2 regions of the Amycolatopsis sp. NPDC104863 genome follow, and region 1 is predicted to be linked to the other one. Evidence: riboswitches for the same ligand, from Rfam matches in the RefSeq annotation. Region 1 holds a riboswitch; the other holds the start of a gene.
The links. A riboswitch is a leader RNA that binds a small molecule or an ion and turns the genes downstream of it on or off. The one in region 1 is predicted to bind thiamine pyrophosphate.
Positions count from the first base shown of each region.

Region 2: another riboswitch for thiamine pyrophosphate. It lies ahead of ACZ63J_RS44690 (thiamine ABC transporter substrate-binding protein); the one in region 1 lies ahead of thiC (phosphomethylpyrimidine synthase ThiC).

Region 1 covers NZ_JBVJOW010000004.1:649,800-665,009, reverse strand. Annotated here, with positions in the region: gene ACZ63J_RS24775 (AAA family ATPase) at 1-1,151, shown strand, start outside; gene ACZ63J_RS24770 (LytR C-terminal domain-containing protein) at 1,197-1,826, opposite strand; gene ACZ63J_RS24765 (DUF3263 domain-containing protein) at 1,823-2,131, opposite strand; gene ACZ63J_RS24760 (peptide deformylase) at 2,287-2,865, shown strand; gene ACZ63J_RS24755 (glycoside hydrolase family 15 protein) at 2,925-5,090, opposite strand; gene ACZ63J_RS24750 (S1C family serine protease) at 5,290-6,201, shown strand; TPP riboswitch at 6,240-6,361, shown strand; gene thiC (phosphomethylpyrimidine synthase ThiC) at 6,355-7,992, shown strand; gene thiD (bifunctional hydroxymethylpyrimidine kinase/phosphomethylpyrimidine kinase) at 7,989-8,789, shown strand; gene ACZ63J_RS24735 (hypothetical protein) at 8,794-9,321, shown strand; gene ACZ63J_RS24730 (alkaline phosphatase family protein) at 9,365-10,876, opposite strand; gene ACZ63J_RS24725 (winged helix-turn-helix transcriptional regulator) at 10,970-11,365, opposite strand; gene ACZ63J_RS24720 (NADP-dependent oxidoreductase) at 11,459-12,382, shown strand; gene ACZ63J_RS24715 (phosphatidylinositol-specific phospholipase C domain-containing protein) at 12,379-13,389, opposite strand; gene thiD (bifunctional hydroxymethylpyrimidine kinase/phosphomethylpyrimidine kinase) at 13,495-14,316, shown strand; gene ACZ63J_RS24705 (ion transporter) at 14,376-15,182, shown strand; gene ACZ63J_RS24700 (SDR family oxidoreductase) at 15,179-15,210, opposite strand, start outside.
Region 2 covers NZ_JBVJOW010000011.1:194,743-209,952, forward strand. Annotated here, with positions in the region: gene trpS (tryptophan--tRNA ligase) at 1-540, shown strand, start outside; gene ACZ63J_RS44640 ((deoxy)nucleoside triphosphate pyrophosphohydrolase) at 647-1,036, opposite strand; gene ACZ63J_RS44645 (ATP-binding protein) at 1,084-2,403, opposite strand; gene ACZ63J_RS44650 (response regulator transcription factor) at 2,400-3,116, opposite strand; gene ACZ63J_RS44655 (LolA family protein) at 3,264-4,361, shown strand; gene ACZ63J_RS44660 (ABC transporter ATP-binding protein) at 4,358-5,332, shown strand; gene ACZ63J_RS44665 (ABC transporter permease) at 5,329-6,207, shown strand; gene ACZ63J_RS44670 (dienelactone hydrolase family protein) at 6,177-6,908, opposite strand; gene ACZ63J_RS44675 (helix-turn-helix transcriptional regulator) at 7,043-7,852, shown strand; gene ACZ63J_RS44680 (ABC transporter ATP-binding protein) at 7,854-8,861, opposite strand; gene ACZ63J_RS44685 (ABC transporter permease) at 8,861-10,492, opposite strand; gene ACZ63J_RS44690 (thiamine ABC transporter substrate-binding protein) at 10,468-11,520, opposite strand; TPP riboswitch at 11,543-11,650, opposite strand; gene ACZ63J_RS44695 (4a-hydroxytetrahydrobiopterin dehydratase) at 11,683-11,967, shown strand; gene ACZ63J_RS44700 (hypothetical protein) at 12,043-12,171, shown strand; gene ACZ63J_RS44705 (hypothetical protein) at 12,349-12,816, opposite strand; gene ACZ63J_RS44710 (ArsR family transcriptional regulator) at 12,816-13,403, opposite strand; gene ACZ63J_RS44715 (hypothetical protein) at 13,460-13,993, shown strand; gene ychF (redox-regulated ATPase YchF) at 14,006-15,088, opposite strand; gene ACZ63J_RS44725 (AlkA N-terminal domain-containing protein) at 15,191-15,210, shown strand, end outside.

The DNA of each region.
Region 1 (15,210 bases):
CGACCGCCCGCGCGGAGTCCGCCGACCCGCGGCTGCGCGCCGCCGACCTGCTCGACCGCGAGCTCGGCCTGGCGCTGCCGGACGCGAAGATCCGCCGTGAGCTGCTGAACGTGCTGCTGCGCGACGTCCCGCTCGACTCGGGCATCGACTGCGGTGTCCTCGCCGAGAAGACGCCGGGGTTCGTCGCGGCCGACCTGATCGCGCTGCGGCGGGACGCGGCGCTGCGGGCCGCGCTGCGCCAGCGTGAGACGGCCGAGCCGCGAATCTCCCAGCAGGACCTGCTGGACGCGCTGGCGACCGTCCGCCCGGTGTCGCTGTCCACTTCGGACAACCTGGCGACCGGCGGGCTGACCCTGGACGACGTCGGCAACATGGTCGACGTCAAGCAGTCGCTCACCGAGACGGTGCTGTGGCCGCTGCGGTACCCGGACTCGTTCGCGCGGCTCGGGGTCGAACCGCCGCGCGGCGTGCTGCTGTACGGGCCGCCCGGCGGCGGCAAGACGTTCCTGGTGCGCGCGCTGGCCGGCACCGGCGCGCTGAACGTCTTCGCGGTCAAGGGCGCCGAGCTGATGGACAAGTGGGTCGGCGAGTCCGAGCGCGCGGTGCGGGAGCTGTTCCGCCGGGCCGCCGAGGCCGCGCCGTCGCTGATCTTCCTGGACGAGATCGACGCGCTCGCCCCGCGCCGCGGGCAGTCGTCGGACTCCGGCGTCGCCGATCGTGTGGTCGCGGCGCTGCTGACCGAGCTCGACGGCGTCGAGCCGATGCGCGAGGTCGTCGTCCTGGGCGCGACGAACCGGCCGGAGCTCGTCGACCCGGCGCTGCTGCGGCCGGGACGGCTCGAGCGGCGTGTCTACGTGCCACCGCCGGACGCCGAGGCCCGCGCCGCGATCCTGGTGGCCAGCTCGAAGAACACCCCGCTGGCCTCTGATGTGGACCTCGCGGAGATCGCGTCCACTCTGGACGGTTATTCGGCCGCCGACTGCGCGGCGCTGATCCGCGAAGCGGCCCTGACGGCGATGCGCGAGTCCCTGGAGGCCCGCGAAGTCACGGCAGCGCACCTGGACGCGGCGAGGAAGGCGGTCCGGCCGAGCCTCGACCCGGCCCAGCTCGCGACCCTCGAGGCGTACGCGAAAACCCAGGCCGGAGAGTGAAAAAGGGGCGTCACCCGCGGGTGACGCCCCTTCGGGGGAAGATCGTCAGCTGCCCTTGTGGCCGGACTGGTATTCCTTCGTCACGATGATGATCAAGCCCGGCGTCGCGCTCTCTATCCCGGGGAACCGCGGCTCGGCCTTGATCCCGAACTCCTGCGCGAGCTGCTTCGCCGCCGCTTCCTCGTCGGTGCCCGGCCGGTAGAACGCCGTGGTCGTCGGGATGGTGCCCTGCGAGTAGTTGCCGACCTCGTTGACCGTCCAGCCGCCGCCGCGGAAGTCGTCCGCCGCGCGGTCCGCCAGGCCCTTGATCGTCGAGTTGTTGAACACCCGGACGGTCACCCACTTGTTGCCCGCCTGCTGGTCGCCACCCGGCTGCCCGGGCTGACCCGGCTGGCCGGACGTCGGCTGCCCCGGGGGCGGGGTGGTCGGCGACGGCGGAGTGGGCGACGTCGGGCTGGGGGTCGTCGACGGCGGCGTCGACGGTGAGGTCGGCGGCGCCGACGTCCCCCCGGACGTGCCCGGCTGCGTGGCCGTGCCGCTCGGCCCGGCCTCGTTCGACCCGTCACCCCCGCTCAGCGCGGAGATCCCGCCGATCACGGCGGCCACGATCGCCACGCCGACCAGAACGACGCCCGCGGCCTTCATCGGCCGGGACATCCCCGAAAACACGCTCATTTCAGCTCGATCCCCAGTCGCCGGGCGCCACGCTTGCGCTGCCGGGCGGCGCGCGTCTTGCGCAGCCGCTTCACCAGCATCGGGTCGGCTTCGATCGCCTCCGGCTTCTCCAGCAGCTTGTTGAGCAGCTGGTAGTAGCGCGTGGCCGACAGATCGAAGCGCTCGCGGATGGCGTTCTCCTTCGCCCCGGCGTGTCGCCACCACTGACGCTCGAACGCGAGGATCTCGACCTCGCGTTCGGTCAGGCCGGGCACGGGCTTCGGCGGCGACGGCTGCGGCTCAGCCATCGACTCCGCGGCGTCCATCCGAGTCCCTCTCAATCGGGCGTCATGGCGAATCAGACCTAGCTCCTCCGCGGGCGCCATTCAACCACGGAAGCGGCCGCCGACGTGGGCATCCGCGTCGGCGCGTCACGGTCTGGTGCAGGTCTACCAGAAGGGTCCGACTAAACTGCGTGGTCGTGACCATCCACCCCATCGTGATCGCCGGCGAACCCGTGCTGCACCAGCCGACCCGGGAGATCACCGAGTTCGACGAGAAGCTGAGCACCCTCGTCGACGACATGTTCGAGACGATGTACGCCGCCGAGGGCGTCGGCCTCGCGGCCAACCAGATCGGCCTCGACCTGCGGGTGTTCGTCTACGACTGCCCGGACGACGAGGGCGTGCGGCACAAGGGCGTCGTCGTCAACCCGAAGCTCGAGACCTCGGAGATCCCGGAGACCATGCCGGACCCGGACGACGACTGGGAGGGCTGCCTCTCGGCGCCCGGGGAGTCGTACCCGACGGGCCGCGCGAAGTGGGCGAAGGTGACCGGCGCCGACATCGAGGGCAACCCGATCGAGGTCGAGGGCACCGGCTACTTCGCCCGCTGCCTGCAGCACGAGACCGACCACCTGGACGGGTTCATCTACCTGGACCGCCTGGTCGGCCGGCACGCGCGCGCGGCGAAGAAGATGCTGAAGGCGAACAAGTGGGGCGTCCCGGGCCTGTCGTGGCTGCCGCCGCGCACCCCGGAAGACGACGGCGCCGTCATCTGACCCCGGCCGGTCGTGAGTGGTAATTAGGGTTAGAACCCGAATTACCACTCACGACATCTTCAGCAGCCGAGGAAGTGGCAGCGGACCACCTTCGGCGTCTCCAGGGTCGAGCCCGCCTTGACGTCCGAGGCCAGCCGGACGTACTGCGCGTGCGTCCAGGCCAGCGGGGTCGCCGACGCGTTCGGCGTGCCCACCGGGAAGCCCGTCTGACCGGACGGCGGGTTCTCGTCCCACACCTGCTCCGGCATGGTCTCCGCCGAGCTGCTCACCCGGCCGAGGTCACGCAGCCGCCGCGCGGCCGAAGCCGGGTCGCCGAGCGTCAGCTCGTACTCGCCGCGCTCCCCCGCCAGCAGCGGCCAGAGCCGGCCGAACGTCGTGCGGCTCTCGGCCGGGAACGTGTAGTCCCACGGTGAGCCGTCGGCCTGCTCGCCGTAACCGTCCTTCGTGTACCGGTGCCAGAACTGCCCGGTCGGCGTGGTGAACGCGATCTCCTTGTCGGTGACGCGGACGCTGTTGCGGATCACCGGGTCGTCGGCGCGGTAGATCCCGAGCCGCACGAGGTCGAGGAACCCGGCGTCGGTGACCGCGCGCTGGTCCATGGTGACGCTCGAGTTGCCGAGGTTGTACGTCGTCCCGGCGTTCGCGTTGGCGTCCTTGGTCAGCCGGACGAAGTACGGGTCCTTCGACAGTGGCCCGTTCGTCGTGATCGTCTGCTTCGGCAGGTCGGCCTTGAACTTGTCCGCCGCGGCGAGGTAGCGGGCGGCGTCCGCCGAAGCGCCGTTGTGCGTGGCGAGGTCCGCCGCGCAGACGAGCCCGGCGATCACCGACGCGATCGTCGACGGCGACCACCCGTCCTGTTCCTCCCAGCGCTCCTGCTGGGTCCACGGCGACGCCTGACCGTTGGGTCCCTTGTAGGACAACAGGAACTCGGCCGCCTTGCGCACGCCGGGCCAGACGTCGGCGCGTCCGAGCTGCTGGGCCAGCACGATCGGGAAAGCGGTTTCGTCGAGCTGGACCGACGTCCAGTACGGCACGCCGTCGACCCGGCTGTTCTGCGGCATGTGCCCGTCGGCCTGCTGCTGCGTGCCGAACATGTAGGTCACCGCGCGGTTCGCGGCCGCGGTGTCGCCGCCGGCGGCCAGCCCGGTCGCGATCTGGTAGAGGTCCCGCGGCCAGACCAGGTGGTAGGTGCCGGACGGCGACCACTCGGGGTCGTTGTTGCCGAAGCGCCACGGCATGCTCGGCGACGCGATGAAGGCGCCCGGGTGGTGCTTGTCCTCGCTCGCGGCGAGCGTCAGCATCGACGCCTTGTAGAGGTCACGCTCGCTGTCGGTCTTCAGCGACGACGGCGGTTTGCTGACCCCATGGAGGTACTGCTCCCAGCCGCGGTCGTAGGCGCGCGTGATGTCGCGGACGCCGCGTCGCTGCGACGCCTGCGCGCTGCCGAGCGCGTCGGACGCCTTCGCGCCCATGCCGAGCGCGAGGGTGACGTGCCGGTTCCGGACGCCGTCGGCGCTCGTCTGCCCGGTCAGCACGACGTTGCCCTTCGCGGCGGTGTCGTAGGTCTTCAGCTTGAACGTCGTCATGAGCTGCGCGGTGCCGTCGGAGCTGCCCGCGTAACCGACGCTGGTCTGCACGAAGGCGGGCTTCGCGGTGAGCGCGGCGGCGTTCGTGGCGTCCGACGCGGTGACGGCGTCACCCTTGCGCGCGGCCGAATCGTCGGAGCCGTCGTTGGTCAGGTCCGGGTCGGCGACCGCGTAGAGCTGGTACGGCCGCCCGGTGAGAGACTGGAAGTCGACATCCACCAGCACCGTCGTGGCGGCCGGGTCGGTGACGTAGGTCTTGCGCAGCCGCCAGCGGTGCTGGTCGTCGGTGATGGTCTGCTCGTAGGTCAGGCTGTCGTCGTCGGTCCGGCGGACCTGCTGCGACTTCTCCGCGTAGTCGAGGTCGGCGAAGCTGCGGCCGTCCGTGACGACGAAGTTCATCGACCGGACGCTCGGCGTCGACAGGTCCGGGTAGTAGACCTCGGACAGCTGCCCGCCCTGGAGCGTGAACCAGACGTTGCTCGACCGGTTGTGGGCGGTGCCGAAGCCGGTCTTGTTCGCGGGCAGCCAGCTCGGATGGGTGCCCGGGGCGCCGGGCGCCTCTCCCTGGGCCGCCGCGATCCCCGGGACCAGCCCGGTGACCAGCAGCCCGGCGAGGGCGCCGAACATGAGTTTGCGCATATCAACCCCACAGAAAGTCACTTCTGCACCGTTACAGAAGCGCCTGGAAGTGTCTCGCCGATCCTTCACGGGCGCATGGTCCGATCCGGTGAACCACTGACCGTCACTGGTCCGGTCGGCGGTTCACGGACAGCGAACTCCCCCCGGCCGGTTTCGAGCGCAGACTTGTAGTACCTGCAACGGTGTAATCGAGGTGCCCATGGAAGACGCGATGGACGCGTACTCGCGCGCGGTGAGCACGGTCGCCCGGACCGTCACCCCGCACGTCGCCGGGGTGCAGCTCGCGCGCGGCAGCGGCTCGGCCGTCGTCTTCGCCGAGGACGGCCACCTGCTCACCAACGCCCACGTCGTCGACGACCACCGGCGTGGTGTCGCGACCTTCGCCGACGGCAGCGAAGTGCCGTTCGACGTCGTCGGCGCCGATCCGCTGTCCGATCTCGCCGTGCTGCGGGCGCGCGGCGAGACGCCGTCGGCCGCCGAGCTCGGGGACGCCGACCAGCTCGTCGTCGGGCAGCTCGTGGTGGCCATCGGCAGCCCGCTCGGCTTCTCCGGCACGGTCACCGCCGGGGTCGTGAGCGCGCTCGGCCGGGCCCTCCCGGTGCGCCACGGCCGCGCCGGGCGCGTGATCGAAGACGTCATCCAGACCGACGCCGCGCTCAACCCCGGCAACTCCGGTGGCGCGCTCGCCGACTCCACCGGCCGGGTCGTCGGGATCAACACCGCGGTCGCCGGCGTCGGGCTCGGGCTCGCCGTGCCGATCAACACGACCACCCGCCGGATCATCGACACGCTCGTGGTCGAAGGCCGGGTGCGGCGGGCGTACCTCGGCGTCGTCGGCGTGCCCGCGCCGCTGCCGGACGACATCGCCGAGCGCACCGGCCAGACCGCCGGGCTGCGGGTGCGCGAAGTCGTCGCGGGCGGGCCCGCCGCGCTGGCCGGGCTGCGCGCCGGCGACCTCGTGCTGACCGTCGGGCGCACCCGCGTCTCGGACGCGCAGGGCATCCAGCGGCAGCTGTTCGCGGAAGTGATCGGCACCGCACTGCCGATCACCGTGCTGCGCAACGGAGCCATGGTCGACGTCTACGCCACTCCGGCCGAGTTGGTCGGGTGACTTGAGTATCGCGCCCCGGCGTGGCATGGTCGGTGGCACAACACCAACGCGGGAGCTCGCGCCATGGCGGGCTGAGAGGGTGACTGGGGTTCTCCCGGCGTCACCGACCGCATGAACCTGACCGGGTAATGCCGGCGTAGGGAGTGAAAGTCGTTGACGACGCTCGAAAACAATGCTGCCCTGAATGTCACGACCGGCCCGATCACGGGCTCGCACAAGGTGTACCACCAGACCGAATCCGGGCTGCGTGTCCCCGCCCGCCGCATCGACCTCTCGAACGGCGAACACTTCGACGTCTACGACACTTCCGGCCCCTACACGGATCCGGAAGTGTCGATCGACGTCCACAGTGGACTTCACCGGCTGCGCGCCGGGTGGGCCGACGGGCGTGAGCACAACACCCAGCTCGGGTGGGCCAAACAGGGCGTGGTCACGCGGGAGATGGAGTACATCGCCGCCCGCGAACGGGTTTCGCCGGAGTTCGTCCGGGACGAGGTCGCGCGCGGCCGGGCGGTGATCCCGGTCAACCGGCGCCACCCCGAGTCCGAGCCGATGATCATCGGCAAGAACTTCCTGGTGAAGATCAACGCCAACATGGGCAACTCGGCCGTCTGGTCGTCGGTCGAGGAGGAGGTCGACAAGATGGTGTGGGCGACCCGCTGGGGCGCCGACACGATCATGGACCTCTCCACCGGCAAACGGATCCACGAGACGCGCGAGTGGATCATCCGCAACTCGCCGGTCCCGGTCGGCACCGTGCCGATCTACCAGGCGCTCGAAAAGGTCAACGGCGAACCGGAAAAGCTGTCGTGGGAGGTCTACCGCGACACGATCGTCGAGCAGTGTGAGCAGGGTGTGGACTACGTCACGGTGCACGCCGGCGTGCTGCTGCGCTACATCCCGCTGACCGCGCGGCGCGTCACCGGGATCGTCAGCCGCGGCGGGTCGATCATGGCCGCCTGGTGCCTCGCGCACCACCAGGAGTCCTTTTTGTACACGCACTTCGAGGAGCTCTGCGAGCTGCTGCGGCAGTACGACGTCACGTTCTCCCTGGGCGACGGCCTGCGTCCGGGCTCGATCGCCGACGCCAACGACCGCGCCCAGTTCGCCGAGCTGGAGACCCTCGGCGAGCTGACGCACCTCGCGCGCTCGCACGACGTCCAGGTGATGATCGAGGGGCCCGGCCACGTGCCGATGCACAAGATCAAGGAGAACGTCGAGCTGGAGGAAAAGCTCTGCGGCGAAGCTCCGTTCTACACTCTCGGTCCACTCGCGACGGACATCGCGCCGGCGTACGACCACATCACCTCCGCCATCGGCGCGGCCCAGATCGGCTGGTACGGCACGGCGATGCTGTGTTACGTCACGCCGAAGGAGCACCTGGGCCTGCCGAACCGCGACGACGTCAAGACCGGCGTGATCACGTACAAGATCGCCGCGCACGCCGCCGACCTGGCCAAGGGGCACCAGTACGCGCAGGAGTGGGACGACGAGCTGTCCAAGGCGCGGTTCGAGTTCCGCTGGAACGACCAGTTCAACCTCTCGCTCGACCCGGACACGGCGCGCGCGTTCCACGACGAGACGCTGCCCGCCGAGCCGGCCAAGACCGCGCACTTCTGCTCGATGTGCGGCCCGAAGTTCTGCTCGATGCGGATCACGCAAGACGTCCGCAAGTACGCCGAGGAGCACGGACTGTCCACTGTGGAGGCGATCGAGGCCGGGATGGCTTCGAAGTCCGCGGAGTTCACCGAGTCCGGCGGCCAGGTCTACCTGCCCGTGGTCCAGCCGTGACTCCGCCCACCGCCCTCACCATCGCCGGATCGGACTCCGGCGGTGGTGCGGGCATCCAGGCGGACCTGCGGACGTTCTTCGCCCACGGTGTCCATGGCCTGGTCGCCCTGACGGCGGTCACGGTCCAGAACTCGCTGGGTGTGCAGGGTTTCACCGAGATCCCGGCTGACGTCGTCGCGGCGCAGATCAAGGCGGTGGCGTCCGACATGGGCGTCGGCGCGGCGAAGACGGGCATGCTGGCCACGGCGGAGATCATCCGCGCGGTGGCCAAGACCCTCGACGAGGTCGGCGGTGAGATCCCCCTGGTGGTCGACCCGGTGGCGGCGTCGATGACCGGGCATTCGTTGCTGCGCGAGGACGCGCTCGAGGCGATCCGCACGGAGCTGTTCCCGCGGGCGGTCCTGATCACCCCGAACCTGGACGAGGTCCGCCTGCTGACGGGAGTGTCCGTTGTGGACGCAGTGTCTCAGCGCGCGGCGGCGGAAGCGTTGCTGGAGTTCGGTTCCCGCTGGGTCCTCGTCAAGGGCGGCCACATGACGGGTTCGGCGGAGTGCGTGGACCTGCTGTCGGACGGCAGTTCGTTCATCTCCCTGAGCGGCCCCCGGTATGCGACGGAGAACACCCACGGCGGCGGCGACACACTGGCGTCAGCGATCACTTCGGGGCTCGCGAAGGGTGCCTCGGTGCCGGACGCGGTGGCGGCGGGGAAGAAGTTCATCGAGCGCTGCGTGGCGGAGGCCTATCCGCTCGGTGCGGGGGTCGGACCGGTGTCGCCGTTCTGGGTGCTGCCAGACTGAGCGGGTGAGAGAACCCGACGAGCTGTGGGCGGCCCTGTCCGAGGAGCTGCGCGCCGAGATCGACGGCCTGCTCGCCGACGGCCACTTCGTGCACGCGATCCTCGCCCTGCGGGAGAAGTCGGGCCTCGACCCGGTGCCGGGGATCAACGAAGGCAAGGGGCTGGCGGGCTTCCGCACCGCTCTCCTGCACGAGCGCGGCCTGCTGAAACCGCCGCCGGAGTACACCGTGGACGGCATGCTCGCCGAGGTCTCGGCGCGGGGCCTGACCCCGCTCGCCATCGAGATAACCTGGGACGGCGATTCCCGGGGGTGGCACACCGAGCTGTGCGCGGTCGTCAAGGACCCGGACTTCGAACTGGCCTGTCTCGGCCGGTTCGTGCCGCACCTCGACCGCACCCGGTCGGTGCGGGACGAAGCGCGGGAGAAGGGTCAGGCGGTCGCGGACCGGCTCGGCGTGCCCTTCTACTTCCCGCTCCCCGACACTCCCGACATCGAGCAGCCGCACTGGTGGGACCTACCGCACTCGTCGTGAGTGGTAATTAGGGTTAGAACCCGAATTACCACTCACGACGGGGTCAGCGGGTCGTGAGGCGCGGGGCGTCGACCGCCCAGTACCAGTTGTTGCCGGCCGCATACAGGCGCCACGTGAAGCGGGCCGTCTGGGCGCCCGCCGGGATCGCCACCGAGGTTGCCGTCGGCTGGGACAGGACGTCTCCACCCCGGTTGGCCGACGACGACTCCGGGCCGTAGGCGAGCAGCGTCTTCTCCGCGCCGCCGTCGAAGGACACCGTCAGCGCGCCTCGCTGGGTGCCGTCCTGGCGGTAGTGCGACACGAACCCTACGTCCACAGTGGACCTACCCGAAACCGGCAGAGACGGCGACACCAGCGAAGAATCGAACGTCCCCCGTGACGACGGCGAACCCTTGTCGTCCCACTCGTCCGGGTCCGCCACCGCGAAGACACCGCGGGACCGGACGTTCGCCTCACGCTCCTGGCCCGGCGCGGTGCGCGTCCAGAAGTCGTCGTTCGTGAACGCCCAGCCCTGCCACTCCGTGACGCCCGCGGGCATGCCCGACGCGTTCCGCACACTCCACCCGGAAGGCGCGTCGTGCGTCCAGCCCGGCACCGAGGCGGGCACGCCCGTTTCGTCCACACGCGACTTCAACACCGCGGAATCGAAGGGATCCACGGGAAGCGAGCCCAGCGCGTAACCGTCCAAAGAAGACGAAATACCCAAGTGGCGCAGCACCGTCGGCGCGATGTCGACGATCTTCGGCGCCACCGCCGGAGTGCCGACAGGCACCGCGCCACCCGCCGCGATCACGAACGTCATGCGCTCCTCGGGACTGTCCCCGCCGTGGCCGCCCGGGCCCGTGTGGCCGTGGTCCGTCGTCAGCATGACAAGCCAGTCCTCTGACGCGTACGAAGCACGCGCGTTGATCGCCGCCAGCAACCGTCCGATGTAGGCATCGTCCGAACGCAACGTCGCCGCGTACTCCGCCGAGTCGGCGCCGTGGGCGTGGCCCGCCTCGTCCGTCTCTCCGAAGTAGACGAACGACGCGTCGGCCTTGTCCTGCTTGAGGTGCTTCTCCGCGTCGGCCGCAATCTGCGGGTCCGTGTTCTCGTAGCCGGCGCTGTCGCCGTCCAGGACGTACTTGCGGTCCTGGCCCGTGCGCAGGATCTTGTCGCCGATCGGCTTCCAGTCGACCGCCGCGTACGTGTCGAGCGCCGGGTTGGCCGTCTCCGCCCGGGCGAGCCAGCTCGGGTACGCCGCGAGGTTGTTGCCGGTGAACGCGTTGTCCTTCACCAGGTGCTTGTCGGGCCAGACGCCGGTGAGGATCGACGACCAGCCGGGCCCGCTGAGCGTCGGCGCCATCCCGCTGCCGTACAGGGAGCTGCGCGACGAATACCCGCGCTGGACCAGCGCGTGCACGTTCGGCGTGTCCGCCGCGAGGAGCTTGTCGAACCGCGTGCCGTCGAGCCCGATCACGAGCACTTTGGGCGTTTTCGCCGCCGCCGAAGCGACGCCGGTGGTCAGCCCGGCGGCCGCCACCAACGCCGTGACCAGGCAGAACAGTCTCCGCATGAACCCTCCAGATAATTGGTTCGGACGAGTTATCCGGAGGTTAGGGAGCGGCGACGACGGTGAGGTGAACGCGCGGCGAAACCCCGCCGGCCATCAGCGGACGGGCAGCAGCTCCCGGCCGTCGTAGGTCTCGCGCGCCGCGCGGATGCGGCCGAAGTTGGCCTGCGACCACGCGCTCAGCGCCACCAGGTGCGCCCCGACCTCCGCGCCCATGTCCGTGAGCGCGTACTCCACCGTCGGCGGGGTCGTCGGGTACACCGTGCGCGTCAGGAAGCCGTCGCGCTCCAGCTGGCGCAGGTTCTGGGTCAGCATCTTCTGGCTGATGCCGTCGACGGCCCGGCGCAGCTCGCCGAACCGGTGCGGCCGGCGGGCCAGCGCGCCGAGCACCAGCGCCGTCCACTTGTTGGCCAGCAGGTCCAGCACGTCCCGGCACGGGCAGCTGCGGAGGTAAACGTCCCAGGGTCCGTCCTGGTCACAGGTGGTTTCCATTGGGTACCTACTTTACGAATAAGTGCCTTCTGGCGAAAAGTGCCTACCCGTCCGAGTATAGGAGGCGACCCCCTCAGCACGAAGGAGACAAGCATGCGCATCGTGACCCAGGAGACCCTCGGCGGGCCGGAGGTGCTCCACGTCGTCGAAGCACCGCGGCCGGAACCCGGGCCCACGGAGGTCCTGGTGCGGGTGCACGCGGCCGGGATCAACCCGGTCGACTGGAAGGTCCGCGCGGGCGGCGGGTTCCTCGGCGAGCCGCCCTTCACCGTCGGCTGGGACGTCGCCGGCGTGGTCGAGGAAGCCGGGTTCGGCGCCACCGGCGTCCGCGAAGGCGACGAAGTCCTCGGCATGCCGTGGTTCCCGCGCCCGGGCAACGCCTACGCGGAGTACGTCACCGCGCCTTCACGCCACTTCGTCCGCAAGCCCGCCGGGCTCTCGTTCGCCGAGGCCGCCGCGCTGCCGCTGGCCGGACTGACCGCGTGGCAAGGGCTCGTCGACGTCGGGAACGTCCGGAGTGGACAGCGCGTGTTCGTCGACGCCGCCGCGGGCGGGGTCGGCCACCTCGCCGTGCAGATCGCCAAGGCGCGCGGCGCGCACGTCATCGGCACGGCCAGCGCGGGCAAGCACGAGTTCCTGCGCGAGCTCGGTGTCGACGAGCCGATCGACTACCACGACCGGAACGCGACGACGTCCGATGTGGACGTCTACTTCGGACTCGTCGGTGAAGAGAGCGACCTGCGGTGGCTCCCCGCGATCAAGGAGGGCGGTCTGCTGATCGGCGTGCCCAGCGGTGTTGCGGACCGCGTCGAAAAGGCCGCCGCGGAACGGAAAGTCCGCACCGAGCGGATCCTCGTGGAGCCGGACCGCGGTGGGCTGACCGGCCTCGTCGAGCTGGTCGAGGCCGGTCAGCTGAAGGTCCGCGTCGAGCAGACCTTCCCGCTGGAGGACGCCGCGAAGGCGCACGAGCTGGGTGAGTCCGGCCGGGTGACCGGGAAGCTCGTGCTGACCGTCTAGCCCCGGGCGAGCACCTGCGGGAGGACCGTGGTGAGCCCGGTCCAGTCCGAGGTGATCACCGACGCGTGCTGCTTCGCCAGGTCGGCGACCCGCTGGTTGGCCTGGTCGACCGTCGGGTTGTGGGCGTCGATGGCCGGCGCGACGTTCTGCCCGTCGGTCATCACGACGTAGTAGTGGTTGGCGTCGTACCACCACGGCCCGGTCTGCGTCACCCACGCGTTGGCGTCGCCGTCGAACACGACGAACCACGGCTTGAGGTCGGCGGTGTACTTGTCCCGCGGGTCACCGCCGGCCGCGCCGTGCACGGTCGGGAAGATGTTCGCGTCGCCGAGCTTCCCGGCGTTCTTGAGCCCGACGAGGTAGCGCGCGTACTCGACGTCGGTGTGCAGCGTGTCGGTCGGGTTCCCCTCCTCGACGGTGCCCGGGATGATCTCGGTGATCACCCGGCCCCGCAAGGCGTCCACGGACGGCCAGTTGTCCGCCTTCGAGGCTTCGTCGAGGGTGCTGTACCCGCCGAGCAGCTCACTCGGCCGGAACGCGACACTGCCGAGGTGCGCGCGGAACGTGGCGTCCAGCTCGTCCGGGCCCATGCCGGTGTTGTCCGAGAAGCCGGTCTTCATCTCGAGCTTGAGCGTGATCGGCGTGTGCCCCGGGTGGGCGGCCAGCCAGATCCGGATGTCGTCGAGGCAGTACTCGAGGTTCTTGTTCTTCCCGCCGGTGTACAGCTGCGACGCCGAGGTGGCCGCGACGCAGTTGTTGCTGTTGCCCAACGGGTTCGAGTGGCTGACCTTCCACTCGTGGGTGAAGAAGTCCGGCCAGACGTCGAGCTCGATCAGCGACGACCCGGCGTCGAGCGCCCGCGCCAGGTAGTCGTAGGCCGCGGGGTCGTACGTGTTGTGCACGCCGACCGTCGTGACGTGGGAGAGCTTCGGGCTGTCCGCATGGGCCGCGGTCGCCCCGGAGAGCACGAGCGCCGCCGTGAGGACTGCCACCGAGAAGAGCTTCATCCAGGCTCCTTCGAACGTGAGTAACGTTCACAATGTCTCACCGTGGTTGACTGCTCATGAAGGAAAAGCGGCCGATTGGCCTAGACCAGAAGTCGGGAAACCACCATGACCCCTCGCACCGCGTTGACGATCGCCGGTTCGGACTCCGGCGGCGCCGCCGGTCTGCAAGCCGACCTGCGCACGTTCCTGACCTGCGGGGTCCACGGCCTGGTCGCGGTCACCGCCGTCACGGTGCAGAACACGCTCGGCGTGCACGACCGGTCCGACCTGCCGCCGCACATCGTGGCCGGGCAGATCGAGGCCGTCGCGGCGGACATGGGCGTCAACGCGGCCAAGACGGGCATGCTGGCGTCGGCGGAGATCATCGAGGCCGTCGCGGCCGCGTGTGACAAGGCGGGGATCGGCCGCGACGAGAAGATCCCGTTCGTCGTCGACCCGGTCGCGGCGTCGATGCACGGCCATCCGCTGTTCGACGACGCCGGCCTGCACGCCCTGCGCGACGAGCTGCTGCCGCGCGCCACGGTGCTCACCCCGAACCTCGACGAGGTCCGCCTGCTGACCGGGATGACGGTGAAGGACCGCGAGGGCATGCACACCGCGGCGGTGGTGCTGCAGCGGATGGGCCCGCGCTACGTCCTGGTCAAGAGCGGCCACCTGCAGGCCGACCCCGAGTGCGTCGACCTCCTCTTCGACGGCTCGACGTTCGTGGAGCTCCCCGGCCAGCGCTACGCGACCCCGCACACGCACGGCGCGGGCGACACCATGGCGTCGGCGCTCACCGCGGGCCTGGCCAAGGGGATGTCCGTGGTCGAGGCGGCGCGGTACGGCAAGTGGTTCGTCTCCCACGCCGTCGAGCACGCCTACCCGATGGGCGCCAAGGTCGGCCCGGTCTCGGCCTTCTGGCGGCTGGCACCCGAGGAGCGCTGAGCGACCGCCCGGTTACCATCCCTGCGTTTACTGATCCTTGAACTCAGCAGGGGGCGGCCTTGACCGGACGCGAGCGGGTGGCGAAGGTCCTCGACGACCGCCGCTTCCAGAACTTCATCATCGCCGTGATCGTGTTCAACGCGGTCACGCTCGGGATGGAGACGTCGACGTCGCTGATCGACGGCTACGGCACCCTCCTGCACACGCTCGACCACATCGCGCTGGGCATCTTCGTCGCCGAGCTGCTGGCGAAGTTCTACGCCTACCGCGGCGCGTTCTTCCGCGACAACTGGAACGTCTTCGACCTGCTGGTCGTCGGCATCGCGGTGATCCCGGCGACCGGGCCGTTCGCCGTGCTGCGGTCGCTGCGCGTGCTTCGGGTGCTGCGGCTGATCTCGGTGGTGCCGTCGATGCGGAAGGTCGTCTCCGGACTGCTCGCCGCGATCCCCGGCATGGCCTCGATCGCCGCGCTGCTCGCGCTGATCATCTTCGTGGCCGGGGTGATGGCGACGAAGCTGTTCGGCGTCATCTCGCCGGAGAACTTCGGTGACCTCGGCACGTCGCTGTTCACGCTGTTCCAGGTGATGACCGGCGAGGCGTGGCCGGACATCGCGAAGGAGATCATGGTCCAGGCGCCGATGGCCTGGATCTTCTTCGTCGTCTACATCCTGGTGTCCAGCTTCGCGGTGCTGAACCTCTTCATCGCCGTCGTCGTCAGCGGCATGGAGGACGAGCTGCGCCAGGACATCCGCGAGGAAGAGGCGAAGCAGGCCGAGACGCAGGCCGCGGCGAACCAGGAGATCCTCGACGAGCTCCGCGCCGTCCGCGCGGAGCTCGCCGAGCTGCGGCGTGAACAGGCGGCTTAGCGGAACGCGGCGAGGTTGCGGGCGACCC
Region 2 (15,210 bases), on a different contig from region 1:
GACCAGCGCCAGCACGTCGAGTTGACGCGGACGCTCGCCAAGCGCTTCAACAGCACGTACGGCGAGGTGTTCACGATCCCGGAGGCGGTGCTCCCGCCCGCGGGCGCGCGGGTGAAGGACCTGACCGACCCGACGCGCAAGATGTCGAAGTCGACGCGGGACGCGGTCGGCGTGGTGTTCGTGCTCGACGAGCCCGACCAGGTCCGCCGCAAGATCCGCCGCGCGGTCACCGACGGCGGTTCGGTGCCGGTGCACAGCCCGGACACCCGGCCGGGGATGGCGAACCTGCTGGAGATCCTCGCCGCGTGCCGGGGTGGTTCGCCGGCGGACCTGGCCGAGGAGTTCACGTCGTACGGGGCGGTGAAGGACGCCGTCGCGGACGCCGTGATCGAGGAGCTGCGGCCCGTGCGTGAACGAGCGTTAACCCTGTTGGAAGACGCCGCCGAGCTGGAGAAGGTCCGCAAAGCGGGCGCCGAGCGCGCGCGGGAACGCGGCGCCCACCGGGTCGACGCGGCGCTGCGGATGATCGGCGCCTGTTGAAGGTCGGGTGAGCGGTGGCGGTGGCAGCGCGGGACGAGCGGGTGGTCGGCCGGGTCCGGCAGGCGCTCGAGCAGCTCCCGCCGCCACCGCCGGGCCCACGCCGCGGTCAGGCCAGCAGCGCGCGGAAGGCCGGCAGCAGGATGCGGTCCGCGGGCAGCCAGTCGACGTCGTCCAGGTCGTCGGGCCCGAGCCACTGGACCGCGAGGTGCTCCACCGCGCGCGGCTCTTCGCCGGGCGAGACGAGCGTCGCGGCGTAGATGCGCAGGACCTTGTCCCCGGGCAGCGGCACCTCCGGCCCGACGCGGTCGCCGACCTCGATGACGACGTCGAGCTCCTCGCTGCACTCGCGGGCCAGCGCGAAGGCGTCCGACTCACCGGTCTCGACCCGTCCGCCGGGCAGCTCCCACTGCCCCGCGTGCCCCGGCGGCCAGGCCCGCTGCTGGGCCAGCAGCTTGCCGTCACGCACCAGGGCGGCACCCACGATCACACCGTTCACAGCCCCGGAATCTACCCGGAAGCCACTTCCCCGGCCTCGCCGAGCCGTCACGCTTCCCCGCCCGCGGCCGTACGCCAGACGGCCACGAACCGCGCGCCGCCGTCCGGTGACTCCCCCACCTGGACGCGCCCGCCGCGCCGCCGGACCGTCTCCGCCACCATGGCCAGCCCGAGTCCCGTCCCGCCGGACGACCGGGCCCGGTCGTCGGCGATCCGGTAGAAGCGGTCGAACACCTTCTCTCGGTGCTCCGGCGCGATGCCCGGGCCGTCGTCGTCGACGACCACCCGCACCGACGCCCGCGACGCCAGCACCGACACCACGATCTCGCCACGCGCGTAGCGGCACGCGTTGCGCAGGAGGTTGTCGAGCACCAGCTCCACCTCGGCGTGCGCGGACGACGCCCAGGCCTGCGCGACGGCGTTGCTCACCCGCGTCTCCGGCGCTCCCGCCGGCAGCCGCGCGACGGCCGCGCGCACCTCGCTGACCAGCTCGACCGGCTCCGCGGCCGGCACCTCTCCGGCGTCCGAGCGGGCCAGCGACAGCAGCCCGTCGAGCAGCGACGAGAGCCGCTCGGCCTCGGTCAAGATGTCCGACAACGTCTCCTGCGAAAGCTCCGGATCCGGGTTCGTCACGGCCACCTCGGCCTGCACCCGGATCGAGGCGACCGGCGACCGCAGCTCGTGCGCGGCGTCGCCGGTGAAGCGCCGGAGCCGGTCGCTCGCCTGCTCCTGCCGCTCCAGCAGCGCGTTGAACTCCTCCGCGAGCGCGCGCAGCTCGTCGTGGGAGTCGGGCAGGGCCAGCCGCGCGCCCGGCGGCAGCGAGCGCACCGAACCGCGCATGCGCGCCACCGGCCGCAGCGACAGCCGCACCACCAGCCACGTCGCCAGGCCCGCGACCAGCGCGCCGACCGACGCGACGACCACCAGCCACACCCCGCCGTAGTGCACCGCGGCCGAGAACCCGACCAGGCCGGCGCCCGCGACGACCAGCCGTTGCGCCCCGTCCGGCGCGCTGACGACCGTGCCGAGGTACCGCGCGCCGTCGACCTGGACCGGCTGGCCGGCCTTGAGCGTCGAGACGTCCGAAGGCGACAGCCCGGACGGTGTGCCGCCGTCCACCGGCGCACCCGAGATGTCCAGCACCCGCAGGGTCACCGGCGCGGCGCCGGAGAGCGGCCGTCCCGCGCCCACCTCGGCGCTCGCCGGGCCGAGCGCGCCCGCCAGCTCGCGGTCGACCGAGTCGATGAGCAGCGGGGACAGCTTCGCCGCGGCCAGCGCGGCCAGCCCGAGCAGGCAGGCCAGGGTGATCGTCGCGGCCAGGACGGTGATCCGGACCTGCAGGGACCGGCCCCGCCACCACGGGATCACGGGGTGATGACCTCGTCGAGCTGGGCGTCCGAGGCCAGGTAGCCGTGCCCGCGCACGGTCCGCAGCAGCGCGCCCGCGCCGACGGCGTCGAGCTTGCGCCGCACGTACCCGACGTACACCTCGACGAGGTTGCGCGTCACGGCCTGCTCCTCACCCCACACCGCGCGCAGCAGCTCGTCCTTCGTGACGACCGTGCCCGCGCGCCCGACGAGCACCTCGAGCAGCGCGAACTCGCGGGGGCTCAGCCCGACCTCCTCGCCGTTCCAGTGCACCTGCCGCAGCCCGCGGTCGACCTCCAGCGCGCCGAGCTTCAGCGTGCCGCGGCCCGCTTCCGGCCCGGCGCGGCGCAGCACCGCGCGGACCTGCGCGACCAGCACCACGAAGGAGAACGGCTTGACGAGGTACCCGTCGGCGCCCAGGTCGAGGCCGTCGGCCTGGTCGACCTCGCCGTCCTTGGCCGAGACGAGCAGCACCGGCGTCGTGACGCCGTCCTTGCGCAGCCGCTCCAGCACGCGGTAACCGGACAAACCCGGCAGCATGATGTCGAGCAGGATGACGTCGAACGAGCCGGTGCCCGCCAGCTGCAGGCCGGTGGGGCCGTCCGCGGCGGTGACCACGTCCATGTCCTCCGCGCGCAGCCCGCGCTGCAGCGCCTTCCGCACGCCCGGTTCGTCGTCGACCACCAGCACCCGAGGTTTCACGCTCCTCATCATGGCCGGTTTGCGCAGGTCCTGTGGGATCTCTCAGCACGATCTCAGCGTGGAAGGGAGAACCTTCAGGGGTATCTCAGCCTCGAGAGGGAAGCGTCGTGGCCAGGGAGCCGGGCACACTCGAGCCCGGGACACCACAGGGAGAGACGCATGAAACCGAAGACGAAGGGCATCACCGCCGCGGTCGTCGGCACCGCGCTCGGCGCCGGCGGGCTCGCGTTCGTCGCGATGCCGGCCAGTGCCGACGACAAGCCGGCGCTGCCGCAGGTGAGCGCCGAGGACCTCGTGCAGTCGGTCGTGAAGGCGAAGCCGGGCGCGTTCGACGGCACGGTGAAGGTCAGCAACGACCTGGGCCTGCCCGCCGTGGGCAACGCGGTGCCGGGGGCGTCGGCGCTGAACATGGACTCGGCGCACATCTTCACCGACGGCGCGGGCAAGAGCCGGCTGGCGGTCACGCAGGGCGCGAGCCAGGAGACCGTCGTCCACAACGGCACCACCGTCTGGGACTACAGCTCCAAGACGAACACCGCGACCAAGGTGACCATCCCGGCCGACGTCGCGCAGCAGAAGGGCGCGGGCAGCGACAAGACCGCCGACCCGGTCGCGGCGAGCACCGAGCTGCTGGCGAAGGTCCGGGAGAGCAGCACGGTGTCGGTCGACGGCACCGCGACGGTCGCGGACCGCCCGGCCTACGAGCTGGTCCTGACGCCGAAGCCGACCGAGCGGACGCTGCTGCGCGAGATCCGCGTCGCGGTCGACTCGCAGACGCGGATGCCGCTGCGCGTGTCGGTGCTGAGCAACGGGACGTCGACGCCGGCCCTGGAGGTCGCGTTCACCGAGATCCAGTTCACCCAGCAGCCGGCCGACCTCTTCACCTTCACCCCGCCGAAGGGCGCCAAGGTGCAGGAGAAGACGCCGACGGTCGACCAGAAGGACAAGGACCTCGCCGAGCAGGCCAAGCAGGACACCAAGGTCGTCGGCGACGGCTGGGACACCGTCGTCACGGGCAAGGTCCCGGCGGACGCGCTGAACGCGGCGCCGAAGCAGCAGTCCGGTGAGCGCCGCGGTGGCGCCAACGCCGACCCGAAGGCGCTGCTCGAGCGCTTCGCCAAGAAGGTCAACGGCGCCTGGGGCAGCGGCTACCTCGTCACCACGAAGGTCGGCACCGCGGTGCTGACCGACGACGGCCGGTTCGCCGCCGGCGCGGTGCCGGAGCAGGTCCTCTACGAAGCGCTGGGTCAGAAGTGACCAGCACCACTGTGGAGTCCGGGGCGGACGTCTCTTCGGAGGCGTCCGCCCCGGCGGTTCCCCTCGCCGCGCGCACCCGGGGACTGCGCAAGGTCTACGGCAGCACCGTCGCCGTGGACCACGTCGACCTCGACATCCCGGAAGGCGCCGTCGTCGGGATGCTCGGGCCCAACGGCTCGGGCAAGACGACCACCATCCGGATGCTGCTCGGCCTGGTCCGGCCGACCGAGGGCGAGGTCGAGCTGCTCGGCCGTCGCATGCCCGAAGCCGCGGCGCACGCGCTGCCGGACGTCGGCGCGCTGGTCGAAGGCCCGGGCTTCCACCCGTTCCTCTCCGGACGCGACAACCTGCTGCGCTTCGCCGCGGCCGAACCGCGGCTGGCGTCGTCCGGGATCCCGTCCGCCGTGGACTCCGCGCTGGAGCGCGTCGGGCTGACCGCCGCCGCGCGGCGGCGCTACAAGGGCTACTCGCTCGGCATGAAGCAGCGGCTCGGGCTCGCCTCGGCGTTGCTCGTGCCGCGGAAGATGGTCGTGCTCGACGAGCCGACCAACGGCCTCGACCCTGCTGGTACCAGGGAGATCCGCAGGATCGTCGCCGAGCTGCACGCCGACGGGGTGACCGTGCTCGTGTCGTCGCACCTGCTGGCCGAGGTCGAGGCGACCTGCACGCACGTGGCCGTGCTGCAGGCCGGGAACGTCGTCGCGCAGGGCGAGCTGGCCGAGCTGCTGGAGTCCGGGAACGCGGCCCTGCTGGTCCGCACGCCGGACGCCGAGCAGGCCGTGGAAGTGCTGCGGGAGCACCGGATCGGCGCGCGGCTCACGCCGGACGGCGTCCGCGCCGACCTGACGGCGACGGAAGCGCCGCGGGTGCTGCAGGTCCTGGTGGGCGCGGGGGTCGCGGTCCACGAGGCGACGCGGGCCCGCACCGGGCTGGAAGACCTGTTCGCGCGGCTGACGGAGGGGGCGGAATGACGGCGGTACTCGAGGCCCCGGTGGCCCGCACGGGCCACGACACGGTGCCCCTGCCGCGGCTGCTGGCCGCGGAGCTGCGCTGGATCTTCCGGCGGCCGCGCACGCTGGCCGTGCTCGGGCTGCTGGCGCTGATCCCGGTGATCATCGGCATCGGCCTGACGCTGGTCGACGACACCCCGGCCGGCGGGGGCGGCCCGGACGAGGGCGGCGGGGCGCTGCTGGCGTCCGCGGTCAACAACGCGTTCGTGCTGCCGATCGCGGCGGTCGTGATGTCCTTGGCCCTGCTCCTGCCGCTGGCCTCGGCCATGGCGGGCGCGGACGCGATCGCGGGCGAGACGGCCCACGGCACCCTGCGCGGCTGGCTGATCGCCCCGGTCGGCCGCGGCCGGCTGCTGGCCGTGAAGGCGTTCGGCGTCGCAACGGTGTCGGTGGTCTCGGTGCTGGCGATGTGCGTGACGGGCGTGGTGACCGGGCTGATCATCAACGGCACGGACTCGCTGTTCACGTTGTCCGGCACGACGTTGTCCCTGGGCGGCGCGCTGGCCCGGATCCTGCTGATGGCGGCCTGGGTGGTGCTCCAGCTGTGGGCGGTCGGCGCGGTGGCGCTGGCGATCTCCAGCTGGACCGAGCACCCGATGCTGGTGGTGGCCTCGGTCCTGGCGGCCGACATCGTGTTCACGATCCTGGGGTTCCTCTCGTCGCTGGACTGGCTGCACCCGTTCCTGCTGACGAAGGACTGGTCGATGGCCCCGGCGGAGGTCCTGCAGGACCCGATGGGCACGCAGATGCTGGGTGAGGGTGCTTTGCGGGCGGCGTGCTACATCGTGATCGGGCTGTCGCTGGCCTACGCACGACTGTCCACTCGCGACGGCTGAGTGAAGGCGAGGATGCGGCGCCACGCGTCGTCGCAGGCCTCGCCCCACTCCGCGTGTGACCGGTCGAAGAACGAATGCGGCGCGCCCGCGTACACGTGCTGCTCGTAAGGCACGCCGGCCGCGTCGAGCGGACCGGTGAAGGCGTCGAACTCGGCGCGGCTCGTCGCGACGTCTTCGCCGGCCAGCAGCAGCAACATCGGTGCTTCGAGGTCGTCGACGACGTCCTCGACCAGCTTCGGCAGGCCGTAGAAGCCGATCACCCCGGCGAGGCCGAGGTCCGCCGCCGAGAGCCGCCACGACTGACCGGCGCCGAAGCAGAAGCCCACGGTGAACACCGGCCCGTCGCCGAGGAAGTCCCGTGCGGCGGCGACGTCTTCCGCGACGTCGTCCGGCCGCACCTGCGGCAGGTGGCTTTCCCAGTCGAACGCGTCGTCCCGCGCACCGAGTCCCGCGGTGCGGCCGTAGTAGTCGACGGCGACCGTCTCGAACCCGGCTTCGGCGAACCGGCGGGTCAGGTCGCGGTAGAAGGCGTGCACCCCGCGGACGTCCGGCAACAGGACGATCTTGCGGCCGTTCGGCGCGGCGGGCACCGCGTGGTGGGCGAGGAACTCGACGCTCGAGGTCAGCGTCAGGGGTCCGTCCGCCGCCACCTCGCCCCGGATCGGCGGTGCGGGCGGGCGGCTTTCGGTGCTGTGGCACATGGGAAGTCCTTTCGTCCCGGCCGAGCTTGCCGTGCACCGGCATGCGGTCCCAGCCCCTGTCGTGGGGACGGTCCGTCGTTCCTGGTACCAGCAGGGCCAGGCCCGCGGCGCGGAAAAGCCGCACACTGGCACGCATGGACCGGGAACTGGGCCGCTTCCTGAAGTCGCGCCGCGAAGCCGCGACACCGGCCGGCAGCGGAATCCTCACCGGCCCCCGGCGACGGGTGGCCGGCCTGCGGCGCGAGGAGGTCGCGCAGCTCGCCGGGATCAGCGTCGAGTACTACGTCCGCCTGGAGCAGGGCCGGGCGCGCGGCCCGTCACCCGAGGTCCTCGACGCGCTGGCCCGGACCCTGCGGCTCGACGACGTCGAACGCGGTCACCTGCACGACCTCGCGTCGGCCCGGCCCGCCCGGCCGCCGTCGGCCCGCCGGGCACGCCCGGAGCTCGTGCAGCTGCTGGCGAAGCTGGACCGCGTCCCCGCCCTCGTCCTCGACCACCGGCTCGACGTCCTCACGTGGAACCCGCTGTCCGCGCAGCTGTTCTTCGACTTCGCGGCGACGCCGTCCCGCAACCTCGCCCGGTTCTGCCTGCTCGACCCGGCGAGCCGCGAGGTGTTCCCGGACTGGCCCGACGTCGCCCGCGCCACCGTCGGCCAGCTGCGGCTGGTCGCGGCGCGCTACGCGACCGACCAGGCGCTCGCGACCCTCATCGGGGAGCTGACACTGCGGAGCGAGCCGTTCCGGACGCTGTGGTCGGGCCGGGTGGTGCAGCAGCGCACGCACGGGCGCAAGCGCTTCCGCCACCCGGTCGCGGGCGAGCTGACGCTGCGGTTCGAGAACTTCGAGCTGCCGGACTCCTCGGGCCAGCGGCTGGTGACCTTCACCGCGGAACCCGGCAGCCCGTCGGAGTCCGCGCTGGACCTCCTCGCGCACTGGGCCGGCTGAGTCAGCCGACCAGCGCGACGCCGTCCGGGTCGAACTCCAGCGTCACCGCGTCCCCGGCCCGCAGGTCCGACGCCGCCGGCGCGACCGCGTCCACTGTGGACTCCGCGAGCTTCACGACGAGCCGGACGTGCTCCCGCCGGTGCACCGCCGCCACGACTTCGCCCGGCACGCCTTCCGCGGCCACCCGCAAAGCATGCGGCCGCAGGCCGAGCCGGACCGGGCCGTCGTCGACGTCCGGGAGCGCGACGTCACCCAGCTCCGTGTGCACCACTCCGCCCGCCGCGACGCCGGCCACGAAGGTCGTCACGCCGAGGAACCGCGCCACGTCGTCGTCCGCCGGGTTGCGCCACACGCGCCGGACCGCGCCCTCCTGGGGGACCTCACCCGCGTCGAGCACCGCAACCCGGTCGGCCAGTGTGAACGCCTCTTCCTGATCGTGCGTCACCAGCAACGCCGTGATCTTGCTGCGCCGCAACAGGTCCGCGAGGTCGATCGCCAGCTGCTCGCGCAACCCGGCGTCCAAACCGGACAGTGGCTCGTCGAGCAGCAGCAGCCGCGGCTTCGGCGCCAGCGCCCGGGCCAGCGCGACCCGCTGCGCCTGCCCACCGGACAGCTCCGTGACGCGCCGGCGTTCGAAGCCCGAGAGCCCCACCAGCGCCAGCAGCTCGGCCACCCGCGAAGCCCACTGGGAGCGGGGAACGCCGTGCATCCGCAGGCCGAACGCGATGTTCGCGGCGACGTCGCGGTGGCCGAACAGCTGGCCGTCCTGGAAGACCAGCCCGAAGCCGCGGCGGTGGACCGGCACCGCGCCGAGGTCGTCGCCGTCCCAGCTCACCGTGCCGCGCGCCGACGGCTCGAGCCCGGTGATCGCGCGCAGGAGCGTCGACTTGCCCGAGCCCGACGGGCCGAGCAGCGCCAGCACTTCGCCGTCGGCGATGTCCAGCCGGACGTCGCGCACCGCCGTGAACGATCCGTAGTGGACCGTCAGGTCCCGCACCGACAGCGCCATCAGAACTCTCCCACCCGGCCGCGCGCGGCCCCGAGCCGGTCGATCAGCGCGACCGCCAGCACCGTCACGAGCATCAGCAGCGCGCACGCGGCGTACGCCATCTGGTTGTTCAGCTCCCCCGGACGCGCCATCAGCGACGCGACGGCGACCGGCAGCGTCGGCGCCGTCGGCCGCGCGAGGAAGCTCGTCGCCCCGAACTCGCCGAGCGCGACGACGAACCCGAACCCCGCGGCGGCGACCAGCGGCCGCAGCGTCAGCGGCAGGTCGATCTCCCGCCACACCCGCAGCGGGCTCGCCCCGAGCGTCGAGGCGGCCTGCCGCAATCGGACATCGACCGAGCGCAGCACCGGCAGCACCATCCGCACGACCAGCGGGATGATCACGAGCGCCTGGGCCAGCGGCACCAGGTAGGGCGACGTCCGGAGGTCGCCGGGCAGCGCGTCGAGCGTCACCAGGTACCCGAACCCGACGGTCACCGCGGACACCCCGAGCGGCAGCATCAGCACGGCGTCCATGGTTTCGCCGAGCCCGCGCGCGGCCCGGGTCGGCGACCGCCGCAGCGCCACCAGCACCACGGACGCGAGCACCCCGACGACCATCGCGAGCAGCGTCGCGTCGACGGCCACCTTCAGCGAGTTCACCGCGGCGTCCCAGCCGGAGACCTGCAGCGCGCCCTTCTCGCCAGTGCTGGTTAACGCTCGATAACCGGCGAAGCTCCAGCCGTCCGAGCTGGACACCGACTCGGCGAGCAGCGCGACGATCGGCGTCAGCACCAGAGCCAGGACGACTCCAGCGACGCCGACAGCCCACCACTCACCGCCGCGCGGGCGCCGCGCCTGGCCGGCCCCGGTCCGGGCGCCTTCCTTCCGACGTCGCGCCAGGCCGCCGAGAACGAGAGCGGCGACCACGGCGGCGAACTGGATCAGCGAAAGCGCCGCCGCGCCCGAGAGGTCCAGGAGGTCGACCGTCCGCAGGTAGATCTCGGTCTCCAGAGTCCGGTACTTCGCGCCGCCGAGGATCAGCACCACCCCGAAACTGGTGGCGCAGAACAGGAACACCACGGCCGCGGCGGACGCGATCGCGGGCGCCAGCGCCGGCAGCGTCACCGAGCGGAACGCCCGCCACGGTGACGCACCCAGCGCACGGGCGGCGTCGGTCGTCCGCGAATCCAGCCGTGCCCACAGCCCGGCGACGGTCCGCGCGACGACGGCGACGTTGAAGAAGGCGTTGGCCAGCACGATCGGCAGCACGCCGCCGTCCGGCCAGAGCGCCCGGAACGCCAGCCCGACCACGACGGTCGGCAGCACGAACGGCACCAGCACCAGCGTCCGCGCGAGGCCGACGCCGGGCAGCTTCACCCGGGCCAGCACGAACGCCACGGGCAGCCCGGCCAGCACGGCGACCACTGTCGACGCGGCCGCGCTCGCCACCGTGAACCCGGCCAGCTGCCAGGTCCGCGGGTCGCCCAGGACCGCGTCGAGCCCGCCCGCGGCGAACCCGCGGCCGACGATCGCCAGCACCGGCCAGGCGAAGAACACGACCAGGAAGCCGATCGGGGCCAGGCCGAGCAGCGCCAGGCCGAGGCCTCGGGCCGTCCGTGGTGGGGCTAGGACTGCACGAGCGTGCGCCATTCGCCGATCCACTTCTCGCGTCCGGCCTGCACCTGGTCCGCGGGCAGCGTCTGCGGCTTCTGCGGCAGCGGCGCGACCTGCGCCCAGCCCGCGGGCAGGTCGACCCCCTGGCGCGCGGGGTAGACGTACATGTTCGCGGCCACCGTCGCCTGGAACTGCTGCGACAGCAGGAAGTCGACGACCTTGCGCGCGCTCTCGGTCTGCTTGCCGTTCGCCAGCACCCCCGCGTACTCGACCTGGCGGTAACAGGTGTCGAGCAGCGCCTTGGTGCGTGGCTTCCCGTCGTCACCCACCTCGGCGGCCGGCGAGGAGGCGTACGAAACGACGATCGGGCGCGGTCCCTTGCCGGACGAGCCGGAGAAGTCCTTGGTGTAGGCCTCTTCCCAGCCGCTGACGACCTTGAGGCCGTTGGCCTTCAGCTTGGTCCAGTAGTCCTTCCAGCCCGCCTCGCCGTACTTGGCGACCGTGCCGAGGAGGAACGCCAGCCCGGGCGAAGCGGTCGCCGGGTCCTCGGCGACCAGCAGGTCCTTGTACTTCGGGTCGGCGAGGTCGTCGTAGGTCTCCGGGGCCGCGAGGCCCTTGCTCGTGAAGTAGTTCGTGTCGACGTTGACGCAGACGTCGCCGACGTCGACCGCGGAGAGCCGGTGCTCGGGGTCGACGGCGTAGCGCTGCGGCCCGCGGTCGGCCTCCGGGCTGGTGTAGGGCTCGAAGACGCCTTCGGTGAGCGCGCGCGAGGCGAAGGTCGAGTCGACGCCGTACGCGACGTCGCCGACCGGGTTGGCCTTGGTCAGCACGAGCTTGTTGGTCAGCGATCCGGCGTCGCCCTGCTTGAGCACGGAGATCTTGATGCCCGACTGCTTCTGGAAGGCGTCGAGCACCTCCTGCGGGGCCAGGAAGGAGTCGTGCGTCACGAGGGTGACGGTGGGCGTCTGCTGCGTGCCACCGTCACCGTCCGACAGCGAGCACGCCGCGGCGACGGCACTGACGGCGGCGACGGCCGTCGCGGCGCGAACAGCCCTGCGTTTCATCTACCCTCCTGCACTTTCACCGGACGAGGAGGAAGAGCCCTCCCTTCGCCGGCATGATCCGGTCAGGTGCGAACGGTCGCGGGGTGACCCGCCTCTCAGCCCGGCTGACCGGACTCCCGTGGCAACCGTGCAGCGTAGTCCAGGACGTACGACCATGGAGACATGACGGAAATCTTGAGCGACTCCGAAGCCGACGGACGACTGGGCGCCGGCTGGACCCGGTCCGGCGCGGTGATCTCCCGCGAGGTGGAGCTGGCGAGCTTCCCGCAGGCGATCGAGGTGGTGGACCGCGTCGCGGTGCTCGCCGAAGCGGCCGACCACCACCCGGACATCGACATCCGCTGGCGCACGCTGACGTTCCGCCTCTCGACCCACTCGGCGGGCGGCTTGACGGAGAAGGACTTCTCGCTGGCCGCCGAGATCGACTCGGTGCTTTCTTCTCTGTGACCTCGGTTACGCTCAGTGCACTTTTTGGCCGTTTCGACGTCTCTCGGTAAACAACTTTGCTAGGAGAGACGAGACATGACGCAGGCGATCGTGGTCGGCACGGCGGCATTCGCGACGATGGTGGCAGCGGCCGGCGGTGTGCTCTGGTTCACCGCCCGCGGCCGCCGTCACCCGGATGCCGGTGAGTTCGATCACAGCCGCTAACAAACCGCAAGATCAGCGCGCTGAGCAGGGCGGAAGCATCGGATTCGGCCTTAGGAAGAGCCATGAACAGCACCGCCACCCTCACCGCCGCCCAGCGCGCCTGGATCAACGCCCTCGCCCCCGCGGTGGTGCTGATCGCCATCGCCCTGATGGGCCTGCTCGGCTGAACCGCCGCCGTCAGTACCGCGGCATGTTCGGGATCGCCTTCTCGGCCACTTCGATGAGGGCCTCCACTTTCGGGACGTCGGCCGCCACGTCCTCCGCCGTCAGCGAAGGCGCCTCCGAGGATCGGTAGGCGACTTCGTTGCGGCGGGCCCGCATCCGGTTGAAGGGGCGCAGCACGTGCCCCAGCGGCGGGTCGAGCTGAGCGAGAACGGCCTCGTAGACGGTGACGTGCCCACCCCGGCTCGTCACACGCAGGCCCTGGTTCTGCAGGACGGCCGCCAACGCACGCCGCGCGCCGTCGTAAGCCAGCGTGTACGCGCCTTCCGGATCGGTTTCCTTCAGCCGCAGCGCCGAAGCCAGGTGCGTGCGCGCGCGGACGAGCTCGGCCTCGGCGGCCTCCCGCGACGCCGGAACGTGCTCGATCGCACCGCGGGTGATGAACGCGTCGATCCGCTCACGTCCTTGGTTCCACTGGGGCATCAGGCCTCCTGGCCGAGGTTCACCGGGACCAGCGGACGTTCACGCACGCTGGTGACAAACGGATCCGCCGTCTCCGCGGCCCACGACTCCGGCGAGATCCGGTGCACGTTGACCTCACGGTTCAGCTGCCGCGACACGCCTTCGGCCAGGTCGAAGAGCTCGTCCGGATCGGGCGAGCCGACAACAAGGACGTCGACGTCACCGGGCGGCGGGCCGGGTTCACCGCGGTAGCGCGCCGCCCACGAGCCGTAGATGAAGGCCTCGGTCACGCCGGCCAGCCCGGAAAGGGCCTCGGCGAGCAGCGGCATCGGCCCGAAGGTGACCGCGATGAGGTCGCTCAACGGCCGGTAGAGGGGGGTATCGGTGCGGGCTTTGACCAGCCGGCTCCGCCCGACCCGCCGGGCGTCCAGGATCCCGCCCTCGACGAGCCGCTCGACCTCCCGCAGGACGGCGGTGGGCGTGACACCACAGGCGTCGGCGAGCTCGGTGATGGTGTACTCGCGCTCCGGGTGCAGCAGGACGAGCGCGAGCAGCTCACCCTGCATGCGCGAACGCAACAGGGGCAGCAGGCTCGGCGACGCTTTCATTGGGCGCAGTTTATCCTGCGTCCAATGAAAATAACAACCAGTGATCGAGCGTGACGATGATCGTCGAAGTGGAACGGCACGGCCTCGTCGCGATCGGCGAAGGCGATCACCCCGCGGCCTACCAGGCCGCGGAGTGGCTGCGATCGTCCCGGGCGGCGATCGGCGTCCCGGCGAACCCCATCCGGATGCACGTCGAAGTCCTGCGACGGTTCGGCGGTCTCGCTCCACGCGCTCTTGTCGGTGGACAGTTCGTGCCCGGCCAGGGCGACCGGACTCAGCTGGCCGTCGCCGTGGCGACCTTCGGGCTGTTCGACGCCGACGAGGAGCCGACCTGCCCGAGCGAGCTCTGGAAGGAACCGTTCACCGTCGGGCTGCCCGGTGAGTTCGCCCGAGCAGTGGCCGACGCGCTCGACGAAGGGCCAAGCCTTCCGGCGGGGACACTCACGATCGACCGCGCGGGCTTCGACCTCGTCAACTCGTCCGAAATGATCTTCGGGCAGGCTGCACGTGCGTTGAAGACCGCCATGGTCGCCCGAATTTCGGGCCAGGATGCCGACGCCGCGACCAGGGCGCTCGTCAGCACCTGGTGACTCACGCAGCGCCTACACGTTGAAGCGGAACTCCACCACGTCGCCATCAGCCATGACGTAGTCCTTGCCCTCCATGCGGACCTTGCCCGCCGCCCGGGCCGCCGCCATCGAGCCTGCCGCCATCAGGTCGTCGTACGAGACGATCTCCGCCTTGATGAAGCCGCGCTCGAAGTCCGTGTGGATCACGCCCGCCGCCTGGGGGGCCGTTGCGCCCTGGGGGATCGTCCAGGCGCGGGACTCCTTGGGGCCCGCCGTCAGGTACGTCTGCAGCCCCAGCGTGTGGAAGCCCGCGCGGGCCAGCGAGTACAGGCCCGGCTCCGGCTGGCCGACCGACTCGAGCAGCTCGCGGACCGACTCCTCGTCGTCCAGCTCCAGCAGCTCCGCCTCGACCTTCGCGTCTAGGAACACCGCGTCCGCGGGCGCGACGAGCTTCGCCAGCTCCTCGCGGCGGGCCTCGTCGGTGAGGATCGACTCGTCGGCGTTGAAGACGTAGAGGAACGGCTTCGTCGTCAGCAGGCTCAGCTCGCGCAGCGCGTCGAAGTCGACTTCCTTCTGCGCCTGGAACAGCGTGCGTCCGGCGTCGAGGATCTCCTTCGCCTTCTGCGCGTTGTCCAGCGCGGGCTTGTTCTCCTTCTTCGTCCGCGCTTCCTTCTCCAGCCGCGGCAGCGCCTTGTCCAGCGTCTGCAGGTCGGCGAGGATCAGCTCGGTGTTGATCGTCTCGATGTCGCTCGACGGGTCGATGCGGCCGTCGACGTGGATCACGTCCGGGTCGTCGAACACGCGGATGACCTGGCAGATCGCGTTGGCCTCACGGATGTTCGCGAGGAACTTGTTGCCCAGCCCGGCGCCCTCGGACGCGCCCTTCACGATGCCCGCGATGTCCACGAAGGACACCACCGCCGGCACGATCTTCTCCGACTTGTGCAGCTCCGCCAGCTTGTCCAGCCGGGGGTCCGGCAGCGGCACCACGCCGACGTTCGGCTCGATCGTCGCGAACGGGTAGTTCGCGGCGAGAACGTCGTTGCGGGTCAGCGCGTTGAACAGGGTGGACTTGCCGACGTTGGGCAGGCCGACGATACCGAGGGTCAGACTCACGATCTCGCAGTCTACGTGGCTCGCCCGGCCGGGCCCCACGCGCCCAGCGCCGCGTCGGATTTCCGCCAGCGATGGCGCTGACCTGCTGGCATGCTCGGATCCATGGTCACCGAAACGCTCGC